DNA from 2 places in the Aeromonas enterica genome. Region 1 is predicted to be linked to the other one. Evidence: predicted binding sites of a transcription regulator. Region 1 holds the regulator's gene; the other holds the start of a gene.
What was found. Region 1 encodes MetJ, which represses methionine synthesis genes. Its sites were predicted from a motif close to AGANNTCTAGANNTCT; they were not measured.

Region 1 (4,907 bases):
GGTGGCGGGCCAGATGGGCTTCGATGGCCGCCACCGTTTGCTCATAATGGGTCTGCGGCAGCACTTTCAGCTCGATCAGGGCAATCTGGTCCACCGAGGAGACGATGCGGGCGCCACCGGAGCGCGGCGCCCGGCGCAGAATATGGGTGCAGCCCTCATCCGGGTTGTAGCTGCAGCGCAGGGTAAGGCGCTGGCGGCTGTCGGCCACCGGCTGCAGGGTGCGCGAATGGAGCACCGAGGAGCCGAGGCGGGCCAGCTCGTTCGCTTCGGCCAGGCTCAGACGCTCCAGCAGGCGCGCCTCCTTGACCCGACGCGGGTCGGCGCTGTAGACCCCGGCCACGTCGCTCCAGATGGTGGTGGATTCGCCGTCCGCCAGCAGGGCCAGCAGGCTGGCGCTGTAGTCGGAGCCGTTGCGACCGAGCAGCAGGGAGCGCCCTTCCATGTCGGCGGCGATGAAACCTGTCACCACTATGCGACCGGCATGTTCGGCCAGCCGCGCCTTGAGCAGTTCGCTGGAAAGCGCAGTATCCACCTTGACCAGGGCGCCGTCCTCGGCGCGCAGGAAGCTGCGGGCATCGAGCCAGATGGCCTTGTCGCCGCGGCTGGTGAGCAGGGCCGCCAAGAGGCGCGCCGACCACACCTCGCCAAAGGCGAGCAGGCCGTTGCGGGCGAAGCGGTCAAACTGCCCCTCCAGGGTCTTGGCGATCAGTTGCATGTCGTCGGCCAGTTGCTGGCTCAAGTCGAGCTGCAGATCCCCCTCCAGCAGGCCGTCGATCAGGCTCTGCTGATAGGCGTGCAGGGCGGTGATGGCTTCACCGGCGGCCTCGTCCCCCGCCTCGGCCAGCTCCACCAGCTGGATCAACCGGTTGGTGGTCTTGCCGGCGGCAGAAACCACGATCAGTTCATCTCCGCCAACCTGCTGCTCGACGATAGCCGCGACCCGGCGATAGCAGACCGGATCCGCCAGACTGCTGCCACCAAACTTGTGCACATGGCGCCGCTTCAATCCTGCTTCTGTTGCCACCGCGATCTCTCCTTGTTGCTGCTGTTCCATTACTTCGCTACCTGCTCTGCCTGCTGCGCCTGTTCAAAAGCCTGAGCCAGATCGGCCACCAGGTCTTCACCGTGTTCAATGCCGACCGACAGCCGCAACAACTGGGCGCTGATGCCCGCCGCCTGCTGCGCCGCCGGTGTCATGGCCCTGTGGGTCATGCTGGCCGGATGGGCCACCAGACTCTCCACCCCGCCGAGGGACTCGGCCACCGAGAAGAGGGTGAGGGCCGCGAGGAAGGTGCGCAATCCGGCCTCGCTGCAATCGAGTTCAAAACTTAGCATGGCGCCGAAGCCGGACTGTTGACGGCGCGCAATATCGTGGCCCGGATGGGTCGGCAGGCTGGGGTGATAGATTTTTTTGACCAGCGGCTGTTGCTGCAGGAAGGTGAGGATGCGATCCGTGTTCTCCTGATGGGCGCGCAATCTGGGGGCCAGGGTGCGCAAGCCGCGCAGGGTGAGGTAAGAGTCGAACGCCCCGGAGGTGAGCCCCAGGCAGTTGGCCCACCACACCAGCGACTCGGCCAGCGCCTGCTCCTTGGCAATGGCCACGCCGCCCACCACGTCGGAGTGACCGTTGATGTACTTGGTGGTGGAGTGCACCACCAGGTCGGCACCGAGCGCCAGCGGCTGTTGCAACAGCGGCGAGAGGAAGGTGTTGTCCACCACCACCTGAGCCCCCACTTCATGGGAGGAGGCGGCGATGGCGGCAATGTCCACCACCCGCAACAGGGGGTTGGAGGGGGTCTCCACCCATACCAGCGCCGGCTTCTGTGCCAGCGCTTCGGCCAGCGCGGAGTCATCCCCTTGATCGACGAACTGCACCCGGTAGTGGCCCTTGGCTGCCAGATACTCGAACAGGCGCCAGGTGCCGCCGTAACAGTCGTGGGGGGCGATCAGCAGATCCCCCGTCTTGAGCAGGGCCGTCGTCACCAGATGGATGGCCCCCATGCCGGTGCCGGTCACCACGGCACCGGCCCCCCCTTCCAGCGCCGCCAGCGCGTCCGCCAGATTGGTGCGGGTCGGGTTGCCGGAACGGGCATAATCGTATTGACGGGGCTCGCCAAAGTCGGCAAAGGTGTAGTTGCTGGAGAGGTAGATGGGCGGCACCACGGCACCGTGCTGTGTGTCTGTCTCAATCCCGGTGCGTACCGCCTGGGTGGCCTTGTGGGTCATGTCACTCTCTCCTTGAACTGTCTCTGGGCGATGGCCGCTCTGCTTCTGCCACGGCTATCTTGCCATTGCTGGCCTATGGTGAACTACCTTACGCCAGCACAAAAAAGCCGTCAACACTTCCAGACGTCTAAATGGCTTTGCTGTTGGATTGCCATTAATTTCCACAAGGGTTAAAATCCGCGCTCACGGCCAAACGAGAACAGGTGGATCATGGGTACAGAGTGGAACGGCGACTACGTCAGCCCCTACGCGGAACACGGTAAGAAGAGCGAACAGGTCAAGAAGATTACCGTCTCGATCCCGCTCAAGGTGTTGAAGGTGTTGACCGATGAGCGCACCCGTCGCCAGGTGAACAACCTGCGTCATGCGACCAACAGTGAGCTGCTCTGTGAAGCCTTCCTGCACGCGTTCACCGGCCAGCCGCTGCCCTGCGACGACGATCTGCGCAAGGATCATCCAGACAGCGTCCCCGCCGAGGCGCGCGCCATCATGGAAGCGCTGGGCAAAGAGATCGAAGATTTCGACGCCGAGTAATCCTGCTGCAGATGCCAAACAGCAAACCCTTTTTGAAGATGACGCGGCCCCGGGCCGCGTCATTGCAATCCGCCGCCTCCCCCTTCAGCCTGCGTCGCTACCAGAGCGACATCCGCAGCCACAGCCACGACTTCGCCCAGCTGGTGATCCCCCTGGACGGCCCCATCGAGATCGAGGTGCAGGGTCAGGGGCGCCGCCTCGCCCCCGGTTTTGCCTGCGTGATAGCCCCCGGCGAGCGGCACGACTACGCCGCCGATCCCGCCCTCTCGTTTCTGGTGCAGGAGAGTGACTGGCTCCCCGGCGATCTGGCGGCTCGCCCCTTTATCGAGCTGGACGAGCCACAGCGCCACTACCTCGCCTTCCTGCACCACATGGTGGTAGCGGGTCGCCAGGTGGCGGGTATGGAGCAGGTGTGGCTCTCCCTGCTGGCACAAGGGCAAGGAGTGCACTCCTCTGTTCCCCCGCGTCTTGCTGCCCGTATCCTCAAGGTGCAGCGCCACATCGAGGCCCACCTCGCCGAGCCCCTCACCAATGAACGGCTCGCCGCCATCGCCTGCCTCGGTCAGAGCCAGTTCAAGCACGCCTTTCGTCAGCAGCTGGGGATGAGCGTCTCCCACTACATTCGGGGGCGGCGCATGACGCTGGCACGCACCCTGCTTGCCCACACCCAGCTACCCATAGGCGAGATCGCCAGTCGCTGCGGCTACCAGAATCAGGGAGCCTTCAGCGAGCGCTTCCTGATCGAGAGCGGGCTGCCCCCCTCCCTCTGGCGCCAGCAAAACGGCCTTTCGCCGTAACAGGGCGGCCAGTCACCGAAGACAGTCAGCACCGTTTCGAGGCATGCTGAGGCCAATGCAAGGTGTGTGAAAGGAGGAGCCAAGATGCAGACCATTAGCTGGCAGGATTTCGAGATGGTGGAACTGAGAGTGGGCACCCTGGTGCGGGTCGAGCCCTTCCCCGAGGCGCGCCGGCCCGCCTACAAGGTGTGGGCGGATTTCGGCCCCGAGCTCGGGGTGCGCAAGAGCAGCGCCCAGATAACGGATCTCTATCGCCCGGAGGATCTGGTGGGACGCCAGATAGTCGCCGTGGTCAACTTTCCCCCCAAACAGATAGGCCCAATCCAGTCGGAGTTTCTGCTGACCGGTTTCTATCGGGCCGACGGCGCCGTAGTGATGGCCATCCCGGAGCAGGCGGTGGAGAACGGCGCCAAGCTGGGCTGATGCCGTTGGCCCCATGAAATGAGAGAGGCGACCCCGGGGTCGCCTCTCTCATTTTTTGCCACAGCTCGCTGTTACTTCAACAGGCTGAAGATCAACGCCGAGACCGCCAGCGACCCGGTCAGCAGGATGAAGCCGTTGGTCCAGCCCTGGCGGAAGCGGGCCAGCGCCTCCACCTTGTAGATGGCCACCACCGGCATGATGAAGAGGATCATGGCGATGACCGGGCCAGAGAGGGTCTCCATCAGCCCCAGAATGCCCGGGTTGATGATGGCGGCGCCCCAGATAGCGAAGAACATCAGGGCGATGCCGAGCCGGTCCGCCTTGGCCAGCGACAGGCCGGTGGGCTTGGCAATCAGGCTTTTGAGGCTTTCGCGGGCACCGAGGAAGTGGCCGAGGAAGGAGGAGCTGATGGCGATGAAGGCAATAAGCGGCCCCAGCGTCACGATCACCGGGTTGTCGGTGATGTTGGCAAGATAGGAGAGCACGGAAACGTTCTGCGCCTTGGCCTCGGCCAGCTGGGCCGGGGAGAGGCTCAGCACGCAGGAGAAGACGAAGAACAGCACGAAGCCCACCAGCATGATGGTGGTATTGCGCAGGATCAGGCCGCTCTTGGCCTCCGCCTGCTCGCCATATTCCCGCCGCTGCACGTTGGCAAAGCCAGAGATGGCGGCGGCGTGGCTGAAAGCGAATACAGTGACCGGCAGCGCCAGCCAGACGGTATTGAGGAAGCTAACCCCTTCAAACGCGGTCACTTCCGGCCACTGCCACTGGGGAATGAGATAGCAGGAAAGCGCCGCCAGAATGGCCGCCAGCGGATAGACCATGAAGGCAAACGCCCGCAACATCGCCTTCTCCCCCGCCATCATCACGGCGATCATGGCGAACACCAGCAGGCCGGAGAGCATCACCCGGTTCGGGGTGGCCATG
Region 2 (4,907 bases), 120 kb from region 1:
CCCGGATGCCCGCCGACTGGCCGGGACGCGCCATCATGCAGTACGACAAGAATTTCGCCCTGATGCGGGGCAAGGACGTGGTGATACTGCAACCTGAGCGCCCGGCGGAGGGCTTCATCTACGAGGACGCCACCGAAACCCTCACCCCGGCGGCGCAGCCGGATGCCATGAAGGATGCCGCGCTCGGGCTGGCGCTGTGGGGCAGTCTGGCTTATCAGAAAGGGCTCTACCAGACGGCGCCGGATACCCAGACAGCGCTGAACTGAACCCGCCGCCGCAATAACATAAAACCCGCCGATTGGCGGGTTTTATGTTGGGCGCAACAGGGGATCAGGTGTGGAGGAAACAGGGCAGCGAGCGGCTGAACCTGTGCTCGAACACCAGCGAGGTCTCGAGGTGCACTACCTCTTCGCGGGAGGTGAAGTGATCAAACACGAAATTGCGCAGGTGTTCGGTGTCGGCGACGCACAGATGCACCAGGAAATCATCCTTGCCACCCATGTGAAACAGGCTGATCACCTCAGGCAGCGCCAGTATAGCGTCGCGGAAGGCATCGATGATCTGGCGGCTGTGACGCGCCAGTTGCAGCGATACCATGGCCTGAATATGGCCACCGAGCGCCTGGTGATCCACCTCGCAGTGCGCGCCCTTGAGCACCCCGTCCTGTTGCAACTTGCGCACCCGCTCCAGGCAGGTGGACGGCGCCACACCGACCAACGCAGCCAGATCCTTGTTGGTCATGCCCGCATCGCGAAACAGATGGGCCAGGATATCCAAATCCAGTTGATCCAGGTTTCTCATCTTAACTCCTTGAACCGATCAATTTTTTAGACTCTGCCCGTAAACCGGGCCGAACACAACGCAGATTGACATCGGGGCCGCGCCCCCTATGCTTTGGCGCACTCAGAAACCGGGTCATGCCCGGTTCGCCTCGCCCTTGCTGGCCTCATAAGGACCTTTATGCACCCGTCTCACCCCTTCTGGAGCCAGGAAGTACCCCGCGTCGATGGCCAGCTGCTGCTGACCCCCTGCCCCGGCACCCAGCAGGTGGCGCTGTCACTGGCACTGGATCAGCTCAGGCTGGCGGGTGCCCATGGCGTGCTGACCCTGATGACTGAGGCTGAACTGACCCGGCTGGCACTGAGCCAGCTTGGCCCACGGGTCGAGGCGAGCGGCATGCGCTGGTTCCACCTGCCCATCGAAGACGATCAGGCCCCCGATGCCACCTTCGAGCAGGCCTGGTCACAGGCACTGCCGCAACTGACCGGACTGCTGCGCGAGGGCAAACACCTGGTCATCCACTGCAAGGGGGGCAGCGGCCGCACAGGCCTGATCGCAGCCGCACTGCTTGTCTCCCTCGGCCAGCCACAGCAGGAGGCCATGGCCGCCATCCGGGCCCACAGGCCCAAAGCCTTCACCCTGGCGGTGCATCGCCAGTGGCTCGATGCCCTGACCGCCCGACGGGAACAGGCCGGCTGAGCCCAGCCACTCGGCTCCTTACTTGGGCTGCTGGTAGGTAAACACCTTGCCTATGTCTTCCACCCGATAACTGGTGAGCTGATAGACGTAGTAATTGAGCCAGTTGGAGAACAACAGGTGGCCGTGACTGCGCCAGCTGGCGCGTGGCGGCCGGCCGGGATCGTTGTTCGGGTAGTAGTTGACCGGGATGACCGGCTCAAGCCCGGCGGCCAGATCCCGCCGGTACTCCCCATCCAGGGTCAGCACATCGTATTCAGGGTGACCGGTGACGAACACCTGGCGACAATCCTTGGTCGCCGCCAGATAGACGCCGGCCTCTTCCGATTCGGCAAAGATCTGCAGGTCGGTGTGAGCGCGGATGAGATCCCCGTCGAACGCCGCATAGCGGGAGTGGGGCGCCACGAATTCGTCATCAAAGCCGCGCAGCAGCGGCTCGTGCTCATCAAGCCTGTGGTGGCGATAGACGCCGGAGAGCTTCTCGCCATGGGTCTGCTTCTCCATGCCATACAGGGCTTTCAGCGCCGCCTGCACCGCCCAGCAGAGGAACAGGGTGGAGGTCACGTGCTGATGGGACCACTCGATGATCTCGACGATGCGCGGCCAGTAGACCACCTCCTCGAACTCCACCAGCCCGAGCGGCGCTCCCGTGATGATCATGCCGTCGTAGTTGTTGCCCCGCACCTGTTCGAAGTCGTGATAGAAGTTCTCCAGGTGCGCCTGGGGCGTGTTCTTCGACTCCCGATCGTCGATGCGCAGCAGATCCACGTCCACCTGCAACGGCGAGTTGGAGAGCATCCGCATCAGCTGGATCTCGGTTTCAATCTTCTTGGGCATCAGGTTGAGGATCAACACCCGCAACGGGCGTATGTTCTGGGTGACGGCCCTGGATTCCGTCATCACGAAGATGTTCTCCTGCCCCAGCACTTCGGCGGCGGGTAACTGATCCGGGATCTTGATCGGCATGCTTACTCCCTGTACTGCATCGGTAAATATGTCTGGACATCCAGAAGCCTATAATAAAGCGCCCACCCTGTCATCAGATACCTTTTGTATTCACCCCCACCTTTGACTAGCATACGGCTCAGTGTGTCTCTCGCATCCAAGACAATGACAGGTATCAAGATTTCAGTAGACCGGCTGCAAGTCGGCAATTATGTTTCTCTGCCACTGGGTTGGCGCGAACACCCCTTCCTGTTTTCCAGCTTCAAGCTCAAAAATGAAGAGGAGATCGAGCTGATCCGCCGGCTCGGTCTCAAGCTCGTCACCATCATCCCCGACAAAAGCGATGCGCCGCCCAAGCCGCTGAGCCAGATCCAGTCGCAGCCAACCGAAACGCAGGATGCCTCCCAGCGCCAGACCGAGATGCAGCAGGAGAAAGAGCGCCGCATCGAGCAGTTGCAGCAGTATCGCCGCGATCTGCAGCAGTGCGAGAAGCAGTTCCAGCAGTCGCTGGCGCAGGTGCGCAACGTGATGAGCAAGATCCAGTCCCGCCCCCTCAACGCCATCGGCGAGGCGCAGGAGCTGATCAACGCCATGACGGAGCAGCTGCTGTCGGTGGACGAGATGGTGCTGCATCTGGTCTCCGACAGCGAGGATGGCAACAACCTTTACTTCCACTCCCTCAACGTCAGCGTGCTCAGCATGCTGCTGGCCAAGGAGTGCAACATGTCGGCCGACGAGATCCGCCAGGTCGGCATGGGGGCCCTGTTCCACGACATCGGCAAGCTGAAGATCCCGAGCCAGATCCTGCGCAAGACCGAGCCGCTGACCAAGCCGGAGCAGAACCTGATGGCCCAGCACCCGCGCTATGGGCTGGATCTGCTCAATCTGGCCAAGGATTTTCCGGCCGGGGCCAAAGGAATCGTGCTGCATCACCACGAATACCTGGATGGCAGCGGGCCCGAGGGGCTCAAGAAGGGGCAGCTCGATCCACTCACCCAGATGGTGTCGCTGATCAACGAGTACGACAACCTCTGCCACTTGCAGGCCAAGGTGCCCTACTCGGCCCTGAGCGGCCTCTACAAGCAGCGCAAGGCCCAGTTCAACCCGGAATACCTCAGCATGCTGATCCGGCTGATGGGCATATACCCGCCGGGCAGCGTGGTGCAGCTCTCCAACGGTCAGGTAGGGCTGGTGATGTCGGTGAATGCCTCCCGCCTGCTCTACCCCTCCGTGCTGGTGTACGATCCCCGCATCCCGCGCCAGGAGGCGGCCATCATAGATCTGCAGCAGGCCGAGCTGTCGATCGCCAAGGTGATCCACCCCAAACGACTGCCGCCGGCCGTGTTCGAGTACCTCAATCCGCGTACCCGGATCAGCTACTACTTCGAACACACCAAGCCCTGATTGACCCGGCCACACAGGTGGCCCACCCTAGCCCAGCCGTCAGCCCCGAGGAGCCCCCATGCGTATCGAGATCATCAGCACCGGAGACGAGATAGTGACGGGTCTGGTAGTGGACACCAATGCCGCCTGGCTCAGCGCCCTGCTGCTGGAGCAGGGCTGGCAGGTACGCCGCCGCATCACCGTGGGGGACAACCTCAAGGACTTGAAGGCAGTGCTCGCAGAGAGCAGCGAGCGCGCCGAGGTGGTACTGGTATGCGGCGGGCTCGGCCCCACCGCCGACGATCTCACCGCCCAGGCGGCGGCTGAAGCCTTCGACCAGCCGCTCACCCTGTTCCCAGACTGGCTCGCTACCATCGAAGCGCGCTACGCCAGCCGCGGCAGGTCCATGCCCGCCAGCAACGCCAAGCAGGCCTGGCTGCCACAGGGGTGCGAGATCCTCGACAACCCGGTCGGCACCGCCTGCGGCTTTGTGGTCACCCATCCGGCCAACCATGGCAAGAGCCGGCTCTTCTTCACCCCGGGCGTACCGTTCGAGTTCAAGCAGATGGTGCGCGAACAAATCATGCCACACCTCAAAGCACTGGCTGGCGCACAGATCGATACCGAACTGCGCCGCTGCTACAGCTTCGGCATCTCGGAATCGGCCCTCTCCGACATGCTGGATGCCGCACCTTGGCCCGCCGGCATCGAACTGGGCTACCGCTCCTCCATGCCGCTGATCGAGCTGAAACTCATAGGCCACGGCGCCAGCGCCGCCGACATGGACGCTGCCGAGGCGCGGCTGCTCGCGGCGATCCAGCCCTGGCTGGTGGGACGGGGAGATGAAGAGCCTGCCCGGCAGATCCTGACCCTGCTGGGGGATAGGCCGCTGACGCTGCTGGAGGGGGAGAGCCGGGGTGCTCTGCTCGCCCTCTGCCACGAGTATCCCCAACTTGAGGCCGGTTTTCGCGGCGACGTTGCCAGCCAGCTGGCGCAGTTGGAGGCAAGGAGTGAGGGGCTGAGCCTGACCATAGGCTGGGAAGGACCGGACGGCGTGCCACTGCTGCTCTGCGCCGACGGGCAACAGATCGGCCAGACGCTGA

Region 2: the regulator MetJ is predicted to act here: its motif matches at 2,469-2,484, upstream of metA (homoserine O-succinyltransferase MetA).

What each region holds. Positions count from the first base shown of each region.
Region 1 covers NZ_JBSTYL010000003.1:189,060-193,966, forward strand. The annotation lists gene ACW5XD_RS04950 (bifunctional aspartate kinase/homoserine dehydrogenase II) at 1-1,054, opposite strand, end outside; gene metB (cystathionine gamma-synthase) at 1,054-2,226, opposite strand; gene metJ (met regulon transcriptional regulator MetJ) at 2,437-2,760, shown strand; gene ACW5XD_RS04965 (helix-turn-helix domain-containing protein) at 2,799-3,557, shown strand; gene ACW5XD_RS04970 (tRNA-binding protein) at 3,642-3,980, shown strand; gene ACW5XD_RS04975 (aromatic amino acid transport family protein) at 4,052-4,907, opposite strand, start outside.
Region 2 covers NZ_JBSTYL010000003.1:304,933-309,839, forward strand. The annotation lists gene ACW5XD_RS05500 (LTA synthase family protein) at 1-266, shown strand, start outside; gene ACW5XD_RS05505 (Lrp/AsnC family transcriptional regulator) at 331-801, opposite strand; gene ACW5XD_RS05510 (cyclin-dependent kinase inhibitor 3 family protein) at 961-1,479, shown strand; gene metA (homoserine O-succinyltransferase MetA) at 1,498-2,442, opposite strand; gene ACW5XD_RS05520 (HD-GYP domain-containing protein) at 2,587-3,825, shown strand; gene ACW5XD_RS05525 (competence/damage-inducible protein A) at 3,884-4,907, shown strand, end outside.